3 regions of the Streptomyces drozdowiczii genome follow, and region 3 is predicted to be linked to each of the others. Evidence: riboswitches for the same ligand, from Rfam matches in the RefSeq annotation. Region 3 holds a riboswitch; each other region holds the start of a gene.
What was found. A riboswitch is a leader RNA that binds a small molecule or an ion and turns the genes downstream of it on or off. The one in region 3 is predicted to bind cobalamin.
Positions count from the first base shown of each region.

Region 1 (5,846 bases), 4.9 Mb from region 3:
GCGCCACCGTGTACGGCTACCCCCGCCAGGGCCCCGACCGGGAGCTCAAGAAGGCCGTCGAGGGCTACTGGAAGGGCCGCGTCACCGCGGACGCCCTCCGGCAGACCGCCGCACGGCTCCGCCGCGACAACCGGCAGCAGCTCGCCGACGCCGGCATCCAGGAAGTCCCCACCGGTGACTTCTCGCTGTACGACCACGTCCTGGACACCACCGTCATGGTCGGCGCCATCCCCGAACGCCACCGCGAGGCCGTCGCGGCCGACGCGCTGGACGGCTACTTCGCCATGGCGCGCGGCACCCAGGACGTGGCGCCGCTGGAGATGACCAAGTGGTTCGATACGAACTACCACTACCTGGTCCCCGAGCTGGGCCCCGGCACCGTCTTCACCGCGGACTCCAGCCAGCAGGTAGCGCAGCTCAAGGAGGCCCTGGCCCAGGGCCTCACCGCGCGGCCCGTGCTGGTCGGGCCCGTGACCTACCTCCTGCTGGCCAAGCCGGCCCCCGGCGTGCCCGCCGACTTCGAGCCGCTGACCCTGCTGGACCGGCTGCTGCCGGTGTACGCGGAGGTCCTGGCGGATCTGCGTGCGGCGGGTGCCGAGTGGGTGCAGCTGGACGAGCCGGCCCTCGTCCAGGACCGCACCCCGGCCGAACTCGACGCGGCCGAACGCGCCTACCGTGACCTCGGCGCGCTCACCGACCGGCCGAAGCTGCTCGTCGCCTCCTACTTCGACCGGCTGGGCGAGGCGCTTCCGGTCCTGGCCAAGGCGCCCGTCGAGGGCCTGGCGCTGGACTTCACCGAGGCCGCAGCCGCCAACCTGGACGCCCTGGCGGCCGTCGGCGGGCTCCCCGGCAAGCGCCTGGTCGCCGGTGTCGTCAACGGCCGCAACATCTGGATCAACGACCTCCAGAAGTCGCTGTCCACCCTCGGCACCCTCCTGGGGCTGGCCGACCGCGTCGACGTGGCCGCCTCCTGCTCTCTGCTGCACGTACCGCTGGACGCCGCCGCCGAGAAGGAGATCGACCCGCAGATCGTCCGTTGGCTGGCCTTCGCCCGGCAGAAGACCGCGGAGATCGTCACCCTGGCGAAGGCGCTCGCCCAGGGCACCGACCTCATCGCCGCCGAACTCTCCGCCAATAAGGCCGCCTTGGCCTCCCGGGCCGGCTCCCCCCTCACCCGGGACCCGGCCGTGCGCGCCCGGGCCGAGGCCGTGACGGACGCGGACAGCCGCCGTTCGCAGCCGTACGCCGAACGCTCGGCGGCCCAACGGGCGCAGCTGGGACTGCCGTTGCTCCCGACGACGACCATCGGGTCGTTCCCGCAGACCGGAGAGCTGCGGACGGCCCGTGCCGACCTGCGGGCCGGACGCATCGACCCGGCGGGTTACGAGGAGCGCATCCGGACGGAGATCCGGGAGGTCATCTCCTTCCAGGAGAAGACGGGCATCGACGTCCTGGTGCACGGCGAGCCCGAACGCAACGACATGGTGCAGTACTTCGCCGAGCAGCTGACCGGCTACCTCGCCACCCAGCACGGCTGGGTCCAGTCGTACGGCACCCGGTACGTGCGTCCGCCGGTCCTCGCCGGGGACATCTCGCGCCCCGAGCCGATGACGGTGCGCTGGACCTCGTACGCCCAGTCGCTGAGCGACCGCCCGGTCAAGGGCATGCTCACGGGCCCGGTCACCATGCTCGCCTGGTCGTTCGTCCGCGACGATCTGCCGCTCGGGGAGACCGCCCGGCAGGTCGCCCTCGCCCTGCGCGACGAGGTCGACGACCTGGAGGCGAGCGGGACTTCGGTGATCCAGGTGGACGAGCCCGCGCTGCGCGAGACGCTGCCGCTGCGGGCCGCCGACCGGGCGGACTACCTGGCCTGGGCCACGGAGGCGTTCCGGCTCACCACCAGCGGGGTACGGCCGGAGACCCAGATCCACACGCACATGTGCTACGCGGAGTTCGGTGACATCGTCCAGGCCATCGACGACCTGGACGCCGACGTCATCAGCCTGGAGGCGGCCCGCTCCCACATGCAGGTGGCCCGCGAGCTGGCCGCCCACGGCTACCCGCGCGAGGCGGGACCGGGCGTCTACGACATCCACTCGCCCCGCGTCCCGAGCGCCGAGGAGGCCGCCGAGCTGCTGCGTACGGGGTTGAAGGCGATCCCCGCCGAACGGCTCTGGGTGAATCCCGACTGCGGCCTCAAGACCCGCGGCTGGCCCGAGACCCGCGCCTCGCTGGAGAACCTGGTCGCCGCCGCCCGTACCGTCCGGGCGGAACTGCCCGCCTCCTGAACGGGGTTGCCGGGGGCCGGGACGTCACCCGCGTCCCGGCCCCCGGCCGGCCGGGCCCGGGTCGAACGCGTACAGGTCCAGGATCTCCGGCATCGGGGCCGTGCCCGGGCCTCCCGCGCTGACCCAGGCTATGACGTCCTCGGTCGCCTCGGGGTCGTTGACCAGGCCGAGCCACACCGGCCGGGCCCCGGCGCGACGGGCCTCGGCCGATGGCTGCACGACGATGACGTTGGCCTGCTCGCACACGTCCAGGCACGCGGAGACGCGCACCGGGACGGCCGAGCGCAGCCGCGCCGTCTGGGCCCTGTGGTCGCCCGGCACCTTGACCGTGCCGCAGCAGCAGTCCCGGCACACCGTCACCCTGCTGGGCGCGGCGGCCGTCGGGGTGGGTCCAGCTGATTCCGGCATGGAGCCGTCCGCCTCTCACCGGGGAGGTCCGCCCCGGACATCGTGGAGGTGGCGACGGTGTGAGTGTCTGGCTCCCGGGTCGTGCCCGGTCACAGTGGCGGGACCGCGCCGGATTCACACCGGCTTCCTCAGCTCCCGTCGCCCGATTCGGCGGTCATCGTCTCATGGCCCCCGGGGCGGTCCACCGGCTGAGGTGCGGTGAAGCGGGCCGGGGCCCGGAAGCGGGCGCGGCGGGCGGCGCGGCGGAACGTCGTGAGCACAGCGGGGCCCGCCAGCAGGACGCACACGAAGTTCGTCACGGCGCGGCCGGTGTCCCAGCCGAGGGAGGTGGCCAGGTCGAAGGCGACGTAGCGGTGCCACTGCTCGGTGAAGGGCAGGCCGGGCAGGTAGGCGATGGAGCTGTTCGGGTCGAGGGAGAACGGCCAGAAGGAGAGGTTGAGGAGGAAGCCGAAGAGATAGCCGGACAGGGAGCCGTAGACGGCGAGCAGCAGCACCTCGCGGCGGCCGGTGGCGCGCGGGAGGAACCCGGCGAGCATGCCGACGAAGGCGCAGCCGAACATCTGGTACGGCATCCAGGGGCCGACTCCCCCGGTGATGAGCGCGGACGCGAACAGCGAGGTGCAGCCGAGGGTGAAGCCGAAGCCGGGGCCGAAGACCCGGCCGGCGAGGACGAGGACGAAGAAGACGGTCTCGATGCCCGCAGTGCCCGCGCCGAGCGGGCGCAGCGCGGCGTTGACGGCGGACAGGACGCCGAGCATGGCCAGGGCCTTCGAGTCGATGCCGCCCTCGGCGATCTCGGAGAGCACGACGCACAGGATCAGGACGAGCAGTACACCGAAGATCAGGGGCGGCGCGTAGTTCGACCCGAAGGTCCCGGGTGCCACGACGAACGGCCAGAAGAAGGCGACGATGCCTAGGAGCGCAGCCATGGCGATGACGACGGTGGCGCGCGGCACGAGCACGATCGCGGGCACGGTCGGTGCTGTCGGCTTGCTCACGGCTGACCGCCCTCCGGTCGAGGTGTGGCCAGCGCGGTGGTGACCTGGTCGACGGTGAGGAAGGGCAGCGGGGCCAGGATCTTCGCCGTCTGGGGCGCGAAGACCGGGGAGGCGACGATGACGTCCGTGGTGGGCCCGTCGGCGACGATCTCGCCCTCGGCCATGACGACGACCCGGTCGGCGGCGCGTGCGGCGAACTCGACGTCGTGGGTGGAGACGACGATCGCGCGGCCTTCGGCGGCCAGGGCGTCGACCGTCTCCACGAGCCGGTTCTTGGCCCGGTAGTCGAGGCCCCGGGTCGGTTCGTCCAGGAGCAGGACGTCCGGGGCCGCGGTGAGCTGGATGGCCAGGACGAGGGCGAGTTTCTGCCCTTCGGACAGGTCCCGCGGGTGGCTGCTGTCGGGGATTCCGGGTGCGAGCCGGTCCAGGATCTCGCGTGCCTTCCGGCCGTTCGCGGATTCGGTGTCCGCCTGGGCGAGTTCCTGCCCGACGCTTTCCAGGTAGAGGAGGTCGGCGGGGGTCTGCGGGACGAGGCCGACCAGTTGCCGGGCCCGTGCGGCGGGCAGGGTGTGGGGGTCGGCGCCGCGTGGCGTGCCGTCGGCCACGGACACGGTGCCGGAGTGCCGGGGACCGGTGCCCTGGAGCGCCCACAGCAGCGAGGACTTACCGGATCCGTTGCGTCCCATCAGCGCGGTGACCTCGCCCGCGCGCAGGGTGAGGTCGACCTCGCGGACGGCGGGGACCCCCTTGTGGGCGACGGTCACCTTGCGGGCGGTGAGCAGGTCGGGCCGGTCGGGGCCGGGCGCCCGGCGGACGGGTGCCGGGGTGTGGCCGGTCAGTCGGGTGCGCAGCTCGCGGGCGGTGCGCCTGGCGTCGCGGATGGACAGCGGGAGGGGGTCCCATCCGGCGGCTCGGCCCAGCTCCACAATGGGGGGTGCGATGGTGGAGCTGCGCAGGACGTCGGCGGGGGCGCCGATGCGGACGTGGCCGTCGCCGGGCAGATGGAGTACGCGGTCGGCGTACTGGACGACGCGTTCGAGGCGGTGCTCCGCCATGAGGACGGTGACGCCGAGGTCGTGGACGAGGCGGGTGACGGCGGCCAGGACCTCTTCGGCCGCGGTGGGGTCGAGGGCGGACGTCGGTTCGTCCAGGACGAGGACGCGGGGGTGGCTCGTCAGGACCGAGCCGATGGCGACGCGCTGCTGCTGGCCGCCGGAGAGCTCGTGCAGGGCGCGGTGGCGGAGGTCGGCGAGCCCCAGCAGGTCCAGGGTCTCCTCGACGCGCTTGCGCATGGTGGCGGGCGGGACGGCCAACTGCTCCATGGCGTACGCGAGTTCCTCCTCCACGGTGTCCGTGACGAAGCCGTCCAGCGGGTCCTGGCCCACCACGCCGACGACGTCCGCGAGTTCGCGCGGAGGATGGTGAGCGGTGTCCCGGCCGTCGACGGTGACCCTGCCGTACAGGGTGCCGCCGGTGAAGTGCGGGACGAGGCCGTTGACCGCGCCGAGCAGGGTGGACTTGCCGACCCCGGTGTGGCCGACGACGAGGCACAACTCGCCCTCCTCGACCGTCAGGTCGACGTCGCGGAGCGCTGGGGCCGCCGCGTCGTCGTACTCGATGGTGACCTGGTCAAAGGTGATCACGCGGTTCCGGCTTTCGGGTCGGTGCGGTGGGTCGCGGCGGGCGGCGGGGCGAGGAAGCCCGCCGCGCCGGCGAGCAGGATCGCCGAGGTCGGCACGAGCGGGAGGTCCGGCCAGGTGAGCGGGTAGAACGTCGGGTTGAGCTGCGCGGGGTCGTAGCCGAGGTTCACGAACAGCAGGACCGCCGAGAGCACACCGCTGCCGGCGACCAGCCACTCGGCGGCGCGCCAGAGGTCGGGCCGGTAGGTGGTGCGGGTGACACGGCGGCCTCCGAGGCGGAGCCCGGCGACACACAGTGCCGCGCCGACGCCCATCGCGGGAAGCCCCAGGAAGGCGGGGGCGGTGGCGTCGAGGAGTCCGTACGCCCCCGCGCACAGTCCGCACATGCCGAGGAGCATGAGGGCGCCGGTGACGCGCCGGGAGGTGCGGGTCGCGGTGCCGGCACGGCCGTAACCGCGTGAGTCCATCGCGGCGGCCAGGCGCAGCGACCGCTCCAGGGCATCCTCCAGGAC
Region 1 is NZ_CP098740.1:616,806-622,651, forward strand. Features, by position in the region: gene metE (5-methyltetrahydropteroyltriglutamate--homocysteine S-methyltransferase) at 1-2,288, shown strand, start outside; gene NEH16_RS02825 (hypothetical protein) at 2,313-2,696, opposite strand; cobalamin riboswitch at 2,743-2,866, opposite strand; gene NEH16_RS02830 (ECF transporter S component) at 2,825-3,625, opposite strand; gene NEH16_RS02835 (ABC transporter ATP-binding protein) at 3,691-5,337, opposite strand; gene NEH16_RS02840 (energy-coupling factor transporter transmembrane component T) at 5,334-5,846, opposite strand, start outside.
Region 1: it holds a riboswitch for cobalamin, as region 3 does, so the genes downstream of both, NEH16_RS02825 (hypothetical protein) here and NEH16_RS24860 (cobalamin biosynthesis protein) in region 3, are expected to answer to the same signal.

Region 2 (5,846 bases), 5.0 Mb from region 3:
ACATCGCCGCCCTCACCGCACGCCCGACCGGTCCGGCCTCCATGGCGCCTCATCCTCCCATCGCGGAGGGCTGCACGACATGGGAGGGTATCCGGCTTGCCGCCCATACCCGACAAGTGATCGCCGGGGCGGGGTTTCGGCATATGCCGTGCAGGCGGGTCGTGGTGCGGACATGGCGCTACGGGCGGAAGGGACGGTTCTGCTCGGCCCCGGGCCGCACCACGGCCGCGTCGACCCTCAAGGGCTTCCCGTGGGAAGTGGAGGGTTAACGACACCACTTAACCCCCGGCCACGGTGTCCGCGAGCCGCTGGGCGCGGGCCTTCCCCGCCTGGGCCTCGGTGACGAGCGCCGTGATGCGGGCCAGTTGGGTGTCGGCGCCGATCGCCGTCGCGCGTACGGCCAGCAGTCCGCCGACGTTGACCGAGCCCCCTGTGACAGCGGAGCCCGCCTCGACCTCGACGGGCCGCGTCTCACCGGTCACGAGGGAGAGATCCACGGCGGACGTGCCCGCCACGACCTCCCCGTCGGTCGCGACGCGTTCCCCCGGCCTCACGAGGAAGTTCTCTCCGGCGACCAGGCTCGCGGCCGGAACGGTCCGTTCGGTCTCCCCGTCCCGCACCGTCACTTCCCTCACGCCGAGTTGGGCGAGGGCCCGCAGGGCGGCCGAGGTGCCTCGCCGGGCCCGGGCCTCCAAGTGACGGCCGAGGAGCACGAAGAGCGCGTACGCGGACCAGCCGAAGGAGGCGAGGACGCCGAGCGAGATGAGCGTGTCCATCGTGGCCGTACCGTGCCGCAGCCCGCGCCACGCCCGTTCGTGGAAGGGCCACGCGCCCCAGGCCGCGACGGGGGCGGCGAGGAGCGCGGTCACCACGAGCCGTTGCGTAGGCGCGGGTCCGGTCTCCCCGCTCGCCCCCTCCTCGGGCGAGGAGGGCGGCGCAGGGAGGCGACCAGCAGATCCGTCGTGGCGAGGGTGCGCGGCGCGGCTTCCCGGCCCATCAGTGGGCCATCCCGCTCATGCCGCCCATGTCGTGCGAACCCGGCTCGTCGGGATGCGTGACGCCGCGCATGTCCGGGGCGACGGGTCCGGCGAGACGGCCGGCCCCGTACGACACGGCGAAGAGCGCGGAGAGCAGGAGGACGAAGCCTCCGAGCAGCGCGTACGGGGCAGGAGACGGACGCCGTTGGGTGCGGGGCGTCACCGAGTGGTCCATGGGGCAGGCTCCGGGCGAGAGTGCGAGTCGTACGCACCAGTGGTCGGCCGCCCGGGGACGCGAGTTCCCCATCCCCCGGGTGGCGTGCGTCACGCATCAGACATTCGCCCGACGTCTCACACCATGACGGCGAACATCACCGCCATGCCCAGCGCCATCAGCCCGTGACAGCCCAGGTCCCACGCGGCCCGGACCGCACCGCCCGAGCCCGCGTCGCCCGGAGCACGCGGCGCCGGACGGCCCGTGTCGAAGCCCCTCGCGAGCCAAACCAGCGCGAGCGCGAGCAGAAGCAGTGCGAGCAGACCCGCGCCCCAGCGATCGCCGGTGCCGCTGAGCGTCATCGTCGCGAGCGCTCCGGGCGCGGCCATGTCCATCCCCGGCATGTCGTGTGCCTGGCCGCCACCCATCGCACCCATGGACATGCCCGACGCCATCGCGGCGGCCATCCATGCCATCGCGCCGGTCATCAGGGCGTGCGGCAGCGCGCCCGCGAGAGCCCGTCCCCGCGGCTCGGGGCCGACGGGAAGAGCGAGGGCGGCCACCACGAACCAGGCCGCCGCGGCCGAGAAGAAGATCACCTGCGGGGTGGCGGGCAGGTCCAGGCCCCAGGACCAGGCCATCGCGAACATCGCGAGGGCCATCACCGCGTGCAGTCCGTGCGCCAGCCGTACGGCCCACGGATGGGAGCGGGCCGTGAAGGCACGCCAAAGACCGTGGACGGCAAGTCCGCAGAAGAGCAGCGTCAGAATCCAGCGCAGCCCGTTGGCGGCGATCATCGGGCCATCTCCTTCGGCTTCTCGGATCGCGCTTCCGGGTGTGTACGCCCGCGTCGGCGCACTTCGGCGACTGCCAGGTCCGCGAGCAGGAAGCAGACCAGGGGCAGCCCGAACAGCGGCAGGTAGTACGCGAGGACGGCGGTCACGACGACGAGCGGGGCCATGGCCCTCCCCGGCACCCGCCGCCAGGCCCCCCGGACCGGCGGACGTCCGAGCCGTGTCCCGCCTCCCCGGGTGGGCCTACGGAGCCACCACATGCGGTAGCCCCAGAAGAGCATGCCGATGAGCGCGAGGGCGATGGCCGCGAGGGCGATCTGGTTGGCGAGGCCGAAGAGCAGGCCCATGTGGGCGTCGATGCCCCAGCGGGTGAGTTTGGCGAGGACGGGGAAGTCGTCGAAGACCACCTTGTCCGTGACCTTGCCGGTGGCGGGGTCGATGGCCACCGAGTCCTGCTGCTCCGGCCAGTGCCGCGTGTTCTCCTTGACGACGTACCCGCTCCTGCTGTCGGCGGGTGGAGTGATGACGAGCTTGCCGCGCAGACCTTCGGCACGGGCGATGCGGACGGCCTCGTCCAGGTCGGTCTGGACGGCGGAAGTGCCGGGCGCGGGCTGCTTCGACGCCGCCCCGCCCAGGGTCGAGGAGACGGACGGCGTCGCCCCGCCCAGCGCGTCCTGGATCGTGCCGATGTTCACGCCCGCGTGCGCGGACCACGTCAGTCCGGTTGCCGAGAGGGCGAGGAAACCGGCCGACACCCACAAGCCCACGGCCCCGTGCCAGGACAGCGTGCGCTTGCGCCCCTGCACGCCCCGGCGCGGTACGAACAGCCGACGCATCCTCTCCCGCCCGCGCGGCGCCCCGAGCCACAGGGCGAGCCCGCCCAGCACCTCGACCCACAACCAACTCGCTGCGATCTCGCTGTAGTTGCGGCCGAACTCCCCGAGATGCAGCGTGCGGTGCAGGCTGTCGAACCACGCCCGTACGGGCAGCCACTCGCCGAACGTACGCAGCGAGCCGCGCACCTCCGCCGTGTAGGGATCGACGAAAGCGGTCTGCGTGTATCCCTCGGGCAGCCCCTTCACGTCGAAGGTGACGCGCGTGGTGTCCTCGTCGCCCGCTCCCTTGGTGACGGAGACGAGCCGCCCGCCGGGTGTCGCCTCGCGGGCCGAGTCCACCTGGGCGGCCAGCGGCTTCGGTTCGCCGTGCGGGGTGACCTTCAGTTCGTGGTGGTAGACGACGGACTCGATCTGCGGCGTCGCCGTGTAGAGCAGTCCGGTCACGGCGGCGACGAGCAGGAACGGACCGATGAGGACGCCCGCGTAGAAGTGCAGGCGCAGAAGGAGGGGCCGCAGCCCGCTCCACATGCCTCCACCGCTCCTCGTCGTCGGCGTGGCGAAGTCCTCGGTGGCGGCGGCCTCCTCGGTCGTGTGTGGTCGGAGCGGTGGTGGCGCGGCAGGCGTGGTCTCGGTCATCGGCTGCTCCTCGTGCGTGGACCGGTGGGGACGGTGACGTGCACGTAGAGGAGTCGGAGCGAATGGCGCGCGAGTTCCCACCACCAGGGTGAGACCTACGTCACATGCGATGGAGGTCCGCAGCCCCCCGCGACGGTCCTTCCGCGATGCGCAGCAGATACGTGTCCATGATCCAGCCGTGCCGCTCGCGTGCCTCGGCGCGGACCCGTCGGATGCGGTCGGAGACTTCACGGATCGGCCCGGCAACGAGGAGTTCGTCCGGGGTGCCGAGGTAGGCGCCCCAGTAGATCCATACGCTGTCGCCCGCGACCTGGGTGAACGACTCGTGGGCGTCGAGCATGACGACGATGTCGCCGTCGTCGTTCTGGCCGACGTCGGCGAGACGGCGGGCCGGGGTGATGTGCACCGGGCGTCCCACCTGGTTGAGCGGGATGCGGTGACGGGCGGTCAGGGCGGCGACGCTCGTGATTCCGGGGATGACCTCGACGCTCACGGAGAGCGCGCCGCGGTCCTCGATGTCCCCGAGGATGCCGAGCGTGCTGTCGTACAGGGACGGGTCGCCCCAGACGAGGAAGGCCCCCGTCTCGCCGGCCGTCATCTCGTCGCGCATCGCCCGCTCGAAGATCTCGCCGCGCCGCTCACGCCAGTCCTGGACGGCCGCCGTGTAATCGGAACGGTCCATCGGGCGCCGGTCGCGGCTGGGGTCCTCGACCTCCACCACGCGGTACGGGCCCCGCGCGTGCTCCTCGATCATCCGGTGGCGCAGGTCGGTCAGCGACGCCTTGTCGGGGCCCTTGCCGACGATGAAGAAGACGTCGGCGCGGCGGATCGCCTTCACGGCCTGAAGGGTCAGATGGTCGGGGTTGCCGGCCCCGATGCCGATGACGAGGATCGCGCGCTGTTCCGTGCTCATGCGGACAGTCTTCCAGGGGCCTCTCCTCGGCCGGCGCCGGGACGCCCGGCTCGCGTCCGACCCGGTGTCCGGGTGCGCCCGGTCATTACGTACGATCACCAGGTCAAAGCCGCGGCAGGAGCCAGGAAGCCGGTGCGAATCCGGCACGGTCCCGCCACTGTGACCGCGCACGTCCCCACGGGTGTCCGCGGAAGTCAGGTCACTGACCTGCCGCGGGCCCGATCCGAGGAGCGCGGACTCCGCAGGAGGCTTCCCATGCACGACGGTCACAGCCGTCCCCTTTTCTCGTTCTCCCCGTCGCCCGTGGTGTCCGCGATTTCACGTCGGCGCGGTCCGGCGCGCCTCGCCGCGGCCGTCACAGCGCTGTCGGCGATCCTGCTGACGGCCGGCTGCGGCTCGTCCGGCACCACCGACGACTCCCCGAAGGCGAGTGCCTCGGCGGCGAAGGGCTTCCCCGTCACCATCGACAACTGCGGGGTCAGGACGACGTACACCGAACCGCCGTCCCGCGCGGTGACCATCCACCAGCACCCGGCCGAACTGATGCTCTCGCTGGGGCTGAAGGACCGTATGGCCGGTACGTCGTACCCCGACTCGGCGGTGCTGCCCGCTCTGCGCAAGGACTTCGCGTCGATCCCGCAGTTGTCGAAGGAGGCGCCGTCGTTCGAGAAGGTCCTCGACACCGATCCCGACTTCGTCTACGGCGGGTACGCCAGCGCGTTCGCGGAGAAGGAGGGGCGCTCGCGCAAGGCGTTCCGGGACGCGGGCATCGACACCTACCTCAACCGGGAGAACTGCGCCGGGAAGGAGGGGGTGACGATGGAGGACACGTACGCCGAGATACGCACGATCGGCAAGATCTTCGGCGTCCCCGACCGCGCGTCGGCTCTCGTCTCCGAGCTGCGCACCCGCGTGGACAAGGCGAGCGCGGCCGTGAAGGGCGCGCGTGATGTCTCCGTGTTCGTCTACGACAGCGGCGACAAGTCCGCCTTCACGGCCGGGGGCAAGGGCCTGGGCAACGAACTGATCGAGCTGGCGGGCGGCAGGAACGTCTTCTCCGACCTGGACGACGTGTTCGGCGACGCCTCATGGGAACAGGTCGTCGACCGCAAGCCGGAAGTCATCGCCATCTACGACTACGCGGGCACCACCGTCGCGCAGAAGAAGAAGTTCCTGCTCTCCCAGCCCGCCCTCGCCGACGTGCCCGCGATCAGGAACAAGCGCTTCGTGGTCCTGCCGCTGACCGACACCCTCGTCGGCGTCCGCTCGGCGGACGCCGTGGGCGACCTGGCGCGCGGGCTGCACCCGGACAGCTTCGAGTGACGGCGCTCGCCACGGACGCCGGGCACACCACCGCGGTCGAGCCGCGCCGCCGGGCCGCGTTCGCCGTCGTCCTGGTCGGGCTCACCGTGCTGCTGGCCGCCTGCATGACCGCGGGGCTCGCCCTCGGCTCGGTGCGGGTGCCGCCCGCCCAGG
Region 2 is NZ_CP098740.1:493,607-499,452, forward strand. Features, by position in the region: gene NEH16_RS02205 (hypothetical protein) at 1-43, opposite strand, end outside; partial or broken gene NEH16_RS02210 (heavy metal translocating P-type ATPase) at 285-959, opposite strand; gene NEH16_RS02215 (hypothetical protein) at 997-1,212, opposite strand; gene NEH16_RS02220 (DUF5134 domain-containing protein) at 1,329-1,988, opposite strand; gene NEH16_RS02225 (PepSY-associated TM helix domain-containing protein) at 1,985-3,457, opposite strand; gene cobF (precorrin-6A synthase (deacetylating)) at 3,558-4,370, opposite strand; cobalamin riboswitch at 4,454-4,595, shown strand; gene NEH16_RS02235 (ABC transporter substrate-binding protein) at 4,626-5,693, shown strand; gene NEH16_RS02240 (FecCD family ABC transporter permease) at 5,690-5,846, shown strand, end outside.
Region 2: it holds a riboswitch for cobalamin, as region 3 does, so the genes downstream of both, NEH16_RS02235 (ABC transporter substrate-binding protein) here and NEH16_RS24860 (cobalamin biosynthesis protein) in region 3, are expected to answer to the same signal.

Region 3 (5,846 bases):
CGGTGCCGCCTCAGCCGTGCTGCCCGTAGCCCTTCAGCGCCTCCCGGACCTCGCCGAGCTGGGTCTCCGAGAGCAGGGCCGGGGTGCGGCCGGGCACGGCGCTCGCGGTGAGCCAGACGTGGCAGAGCCATTCGAGCTGGGCGGTGCGGTCGTATGCCTGGTCGAGGGTGGTGCCGTAGGTGACGGTGCCGTGGTTGGCGAGCAGGCAGCCGGTGCGGTCGCGGAGGGCGGCGAGCATGTTCGCGGCGAGTTCGGGCGTGCCGTACCGGGCGTAGGGGGCGACGCGGACCGTGCCGCCGAGCATCGCGGCGGCGTAGTGGACCGGGGGGACCTCGGCGACGAGGGTGGAGACGGCGGTGGCGTGGACCGCGTGGGTGTGCACGACAGCCCTCGCGTCGGTGTTCCGGTAGACGGCGAGGTGGAGGGGAAGTTCGCTGGTGGGGGCCAGTGTTCCGAAGGTCTGGTTGCCTTCCGCATCGACGCCGGTCAGGTCCTCGGGGCGCAGCCGGTCGTACGGCACTCCGCTGGGTGTGACCAGCACCGTGTCGCCGACCCGCAGCGAGACGTTTCCGGAGGTTCCGACGACCAGTCCCTCGGCCGCGGTGCGGCGTGCCGTGGCGACGACCGCCTCCCATCCACGGGCGATCGCGTCGTGCCGTCCGTCACTCATCCCAAGATCCTTTCCGGGCCCCGCCCGGCCGCCGCCCAGGGGGTCACCGCAGCGCCCTGCTCAGTTCATCTTCCGTTCACTCAAGTTGCCTACGTTCCACCTGCCAATGACGTCGAACGATTGCCTGGGTAAATGGAACACATCACGCTGCTGCTCGCGATAGTGATCGTGACAGCTCTAGTGTTCGATTTCACGAACGGTTTCCACGACACCGCCAACGCGATGGCCACGACCATCTCGACCGGCGCACTCAAACCCAAGACGGCGGTCGCGATGTCCGCCGTTCTCAATCTGGTCGGCGCGTTCCTGTCCGTGGAGGTCGCCAAGACGATCTCCGGCGGGATCGTCAACGAGGACGGCCTCAGAACCGAGGTCATCTTCGCGGCGCTCGTCGGCGCCATCCTGTGGAATCTTCTGACCTGGCTGGTCGGGCTTCCGTCCAGCTCCTCCCACGCACTGTTCGGCGGCCTCATCGGCGCCGCGGTGATGTCCGCCGGCTGGTCGTCGGTCAACGGCGGCACCGTCGTCACCAAGGTGCTGCTGCCCGCCGTCGCCGCCCCGATCGTGGCCGGTGTGGCCGCGCTCCTGGCCACCAGGCTCACGTACCGGATCGGCGGGAAGATCCGTAACGACGCCCAGGAGAAGGCCACCGCCAAGGGCTACCGGGCGGGGCAGATCGCCTCGGCCGGGCTCGTCTCGCTCGCGCACGGCACCAACGACGCGCAGAAGACGATGGGCATCATCACCCTGGCCCTGGTCACCGGCGGCGTCCTCTCCCCCGGCTCCAACCCGCCGGTCTGGGTCATCGTCAGCGCCGGCCTGGCCATCGCGCTCGGCACGTACCTCGGCGGCTGGCGGATCATCCGCACCATGGGCAGCGGCCTGACCGAGCTGAAGCCCCCGCAGGGCTTCGCCGCCCAGACCAGCGCGGCCACCGTCATCCTGGCCTCCTCGCACCTCGGCTTCTCCCTCTCCACCACGCAGTCCTGCTCCGGGGCCGTGATGGGCGCGGGCCTCGGCCGGTCCGGGGGCGTGGTCCGCTGGTCCACCGCCACCCGGATGTTCGTCGCCTGGGGCCTGACCCTGCCGGCCGCCGGTCTGGTCGGGGCGGGCGCCGAGTTCCTGACGAAGCAGGGCACCTGGGGCGTCGTGGTCGTCGCGGCCCTCCTGGTCGCCGGCTCGGGGGCGATCTGGGTGCTGTCGCGCCGCAAGCCCGTCGGCCACGGCGATGTCGCGCCCGGCACCGAGGACACGGCCCCGGCCGAGCCCGCGGGCGTCGTCACCCAGGCCATCGCGGCCGTGAGCCCGCCGCCCACCGTGGCGCACGACCTCGCCGCCACCATTCCGGCGCCCGCCGCATCCGTCGCCGCCGATCCGGCCCGACCCGCCACGGTCTGACAGACCCCGGTACTCCGCTAAGGACACCCCGTATGAACATCGACTGGGCAGCTCTGGGCACCGTCTTCGGCGTCTCCCTCGTCACCACCGTCGCCCTGGTGGGCCTCTTCACGCTCGGCATCGTCGGCCTCTCCAAGCAGCCGGAAACGGCCGCCGGGGGCGGTCCGGCGGGCGGATCGGTCCTGCTGGCGCGGGCCGGGGCGTACGTCTGCTTCGGGCTGTGCGCGGCGGCGGTCGCGTACGGCATCTATCTCATCGTCGCCTGACGCATCACCGCCCCATCGGGCCGGACGCACCCCGTGTGCGCCCGGCCCGATGTGCGTCCGCCCACACCGTGCCGTCGCAGGTCAACGGCGAGTTGACGGGCGTTCGCGGGGCGTGGTGGACTGCCGGAGCCATTACGGCGACAGCAGAGGAAGCCGGTGCGAATCCGGCGCGGTCCCGCCACTGTCACCGGGGAGCGGTCCCCCACCGCACGTCACGGCCCGCGCGAGCGGGCTGGAAGACCGGGGGAATCCGCCGATCCGGAAGCCAGGAGACTCCTGTCGCCGTCACGTCGAACCAGGGCGCGGACCCTGAGTGAGGACATACCGCCATGCCCGGCTGCCGTGCGCCCCTCTCCCCACAGCCCCTGTCGGCGGACTCCGGTACGGCCGGCTGAACCGTGCGTGCCGATCGCATCTTCGCGTACGGCGCCACCGCCGGCCTGATCGGCGACCTGCTGCTCGGTGACCCCCGCAGGGGCCACCCGGTCGCCGCCTTCGGGCGGGCCGCCGCGGCCGTCGAGGACCGGCTCTGGCGCGACCACCGCGGCCGGGGCGCCCTGCACACCCTGATCTGCGCCGGGGGCGCCGCCGGGTCCGCCGCGCTCGCCGCCCGCGCCCTGCGCCGCCACCCCGCCGCGTCCGTGGCCCTGACCGCCGCCGCCACCTGGTCCGTCCTCGGCGGTACGTCGCTGGGGCGCGAGGCCCGGGCCATCGGCGGCGCGCTCGCCGCCGGGGACGTCGAGTCGGCCCGGGAGCGGCTGCCGCACCTGTGCGGGCGCGACCCGCAGGCGCTGGACGGCCCCGGGATCGCGCGCGCCGTGGTGGAGTCCGTCGCCGAGAACACCTCGGACGCCGTGGTCGGCGCCCTCGTCTGGGGCGCCCTCGCCGGGGTCCCCGGGCTCGTCGGCTTCCGCGCCGCCAATACGCTCGACGCGATGGTCGGCCACAAGTCGCCCCGCTACCTGCGGTACGGCTGGGCATCGGCCCGGCTCGACGACCTCGCGGGCTGGCCCGGCGCCCGCCTCACCGCGCTGCTCGCCGTGGCCTCCGGCGGCCGGCCCCGGGAGGCCGTACGGGCCTGGCGGGCGGACGCCGCGAAGCACCCGAGCCCCAACGCGGGGCCCGTGGAGGCCGCGTTCGCCGGGGCGCTCGGCGTACGGCTCGGCGGGACCCTCGCCTACGGCGGGCGCGTCGAGCACCGGCCCGTGCTCAACGGGGAGGCCGGGCGGGCGGTGGAGACCGGCGACATCGAGCGCGCGGTGCGGCTCTCGCGCCGGGTGGGCGTGCTCGCCCTCGGCGTCGGCGTGGCCGCCCGGCTGGGCGCGGGGGCGGTCGCACGCCGGGCCCGCAGACCTCGTACACCTGGACGGAGAGCGATATGAGCGGCGGACTGCTGGTCGCCGGGACCACATCGGACGCGGGCAAGAGCGTCGTCACGGCGGGCATCTGCCGCTGGCTCGTACGCCAGGGGGTGAAGGTCGCCCCGTTCAAGGCGCAGAACATGTCGCTGAACTCCTTCGTCACCCGCGAGGGCGCCGAGATCGGCCGGGCCCAGGCCATGCAGGCCCAGGCCGCCCGCGTCGAGCCGACCGCCCTGATGAACCCGGTGCTGCTCAAGCCCGGCGGCGACCGCTCCAGCCAGGTCGTCCTGATGGGGCGGCCGGTCGGCGAGATGAGCGCCCGCGGCTACCACGGCGGGCGGCAGGAAAAGCTGCTGTCCACCGTCACGGACTGCCTGGAGCAGCTGCGGAGCACGTACGACGCGGTGATCTGCGAGGGCGCGGGCTCGCCCGCCGAGATCAACCTCCGCCGCACGGACATCGTGAACATGGGCATCGCCCGCGCCGCGCGCTTCCCGGTCGTGGTGGTCGGGGACATCGACCGGGGCGGCGTCTTCGCCTCGTTCTTCGGGACGACCGCGCTGCTCGCGCCGGAGGACCAGGAGCTGATCGCGGGGTACCTGGTCAACAAGTTCCGGGGTGACGTCTCGCTCCTTGAGCCGGGGCTCGACATGCTGCGGGAGCTGACGGGCCGTCCCACCTACGGGGTGCTGCCCTTCGCGCACGGGCTCGGCATCGACGAGGAGGACGGCCTCAGGGTGTCGCTGCGCGGCACCGTACGGGAGTCGACGGTCGCCCCGCCGCACGGCGAGGACGTCCTGCGCGTCGCCGTGTGCGCGATCCCGCTGATGTCGAACTTCACCGATGTGGACGCGCTGGCCGCCGAACCGGGCGTCGTCGTGCGGTTCGTGGACCGGCCCGAGGAGCTGGCCGACGCGGACCTCGTCATCGTGCCGGGCACCCGGGGCACCGTGAAGGCGCTCGCCTGGCTGCGCGAACGCGGGCTCGCCGGCGCCCTGCGGCGGCGCGCCGCCGAGGGCCGGCCGGTGCTCGGGATCTGCGGCGGCTACCAGATCCTCGGCGAGCACATCGAGGACGAGGTCGAGTCGCGCGCCGGGCAGGTCGACGCGCTCGGCCTGCTGCCCGTGCGGGTCCGCTTCGACCGCGAGAAGACGCTCGCCCGGCCGACCGGCGAGGCGCTCGGCGAGCCCGTCGAGGGGTACGAGATCCATCACGGCGTCGCCGATGTGCACGGCGGCGAGCCGTTCCTGACGGACGGCCGGGGCACCCCGCTGGACGGCTGCCGGTCGGGTGCCGTCTGGGGCACGCACTGGCACGGCTCGCTGGAGAGCGACGCCTTCCGCCGCCGGTTCCTGGCCGAGACCGCCCGGCTCACCGGCCGCCGCTTCGTGCCCGCGCCCGACACCTGCTTCGCCGCTCTGCGCGAGGAACAGCTCGACCGCCTCGGTGACCTGATCGAGGAACACGCGGACACCGACGCGCTGTGGCGGCTCATCGAGTCGGGCGCGCCGTCCGGTCTGCCGTTCATCCCGCCGGGAGCGCCCGCCATGCCCGTCAAGGAGGCCCTGTGAGTACGCCCTACCCCTTCACCGCCATCGTCGGCCAGGACGACCTGCGGCTCGGGCTGCTGCTCAACGCGGTCAGCCCGGCCGTGGGCGGGGTCCTGGTCCGTGGCGAGAAGGGCACCGCCAAGTCGACCGCCGTACGCGCGCTGGCCGCGCTGATGCCGGAGGTCGCCGTCGTGCCGGGGTGCCGGTTCTCGTGCGACCCCGCCTCGCCCGACCCGGCGTGTCCGGACGGCCCGCACGAGGACGCGGCCGGCGTGTCGCGGGCGGCGCGGACCGTGGAGCTTCCGGTCGGCGCCTCCGAGGACCGGCTCGTCGGGGCGCTCGACATCGAACGGGCCCTGGCGGAGGGCGTGAAGGCGTTCGAACCGGGGCTGCTCGCGGACGCGCACCGCGGCATCCTGTACGTGGACGAGGTCAACCTGCTCCACGACCATCTGGTGGACCTGCTGCTGGACGCGGCGGCCATGGGTGCCTCGTACGTGGAGCGCGAGGGCGTCTCCGTACGGCACGCGGCGCGGTTCCTGCTCGTGGGGACGATGAACCCGGAAGAGGGCGAGCTGCGGCCCCAGTTGCTCGACCGCTT
Region 3 is NZ_CP098740.1:5,470,576-5,476,421, reverse strand. Features, by position in the region: gene NEH16_RS24875 (class II aldolase/adducin family protein) at 11-670, opposite strand; gene NEH16_RS24870 (inorganic phosphate transporter) at 803-2,068, shown strand; gene NEH16_RS24865 (hypothetical protein) at 2,101-2,334, shown strand; cobalamin riboswitch at 2,482-2,609, shown strand; gene NEH16_RS24860 (cobalamin biosynthesis protein) at 2,733-3,716, shown strand; gene NEH16_RS24855 (cobyric acid synthase) at 3,713-5,266, shown strand; gene NEH16_RS24850 (putative cobaltochelatase) at 5,263-5,846, shown strand, end outside.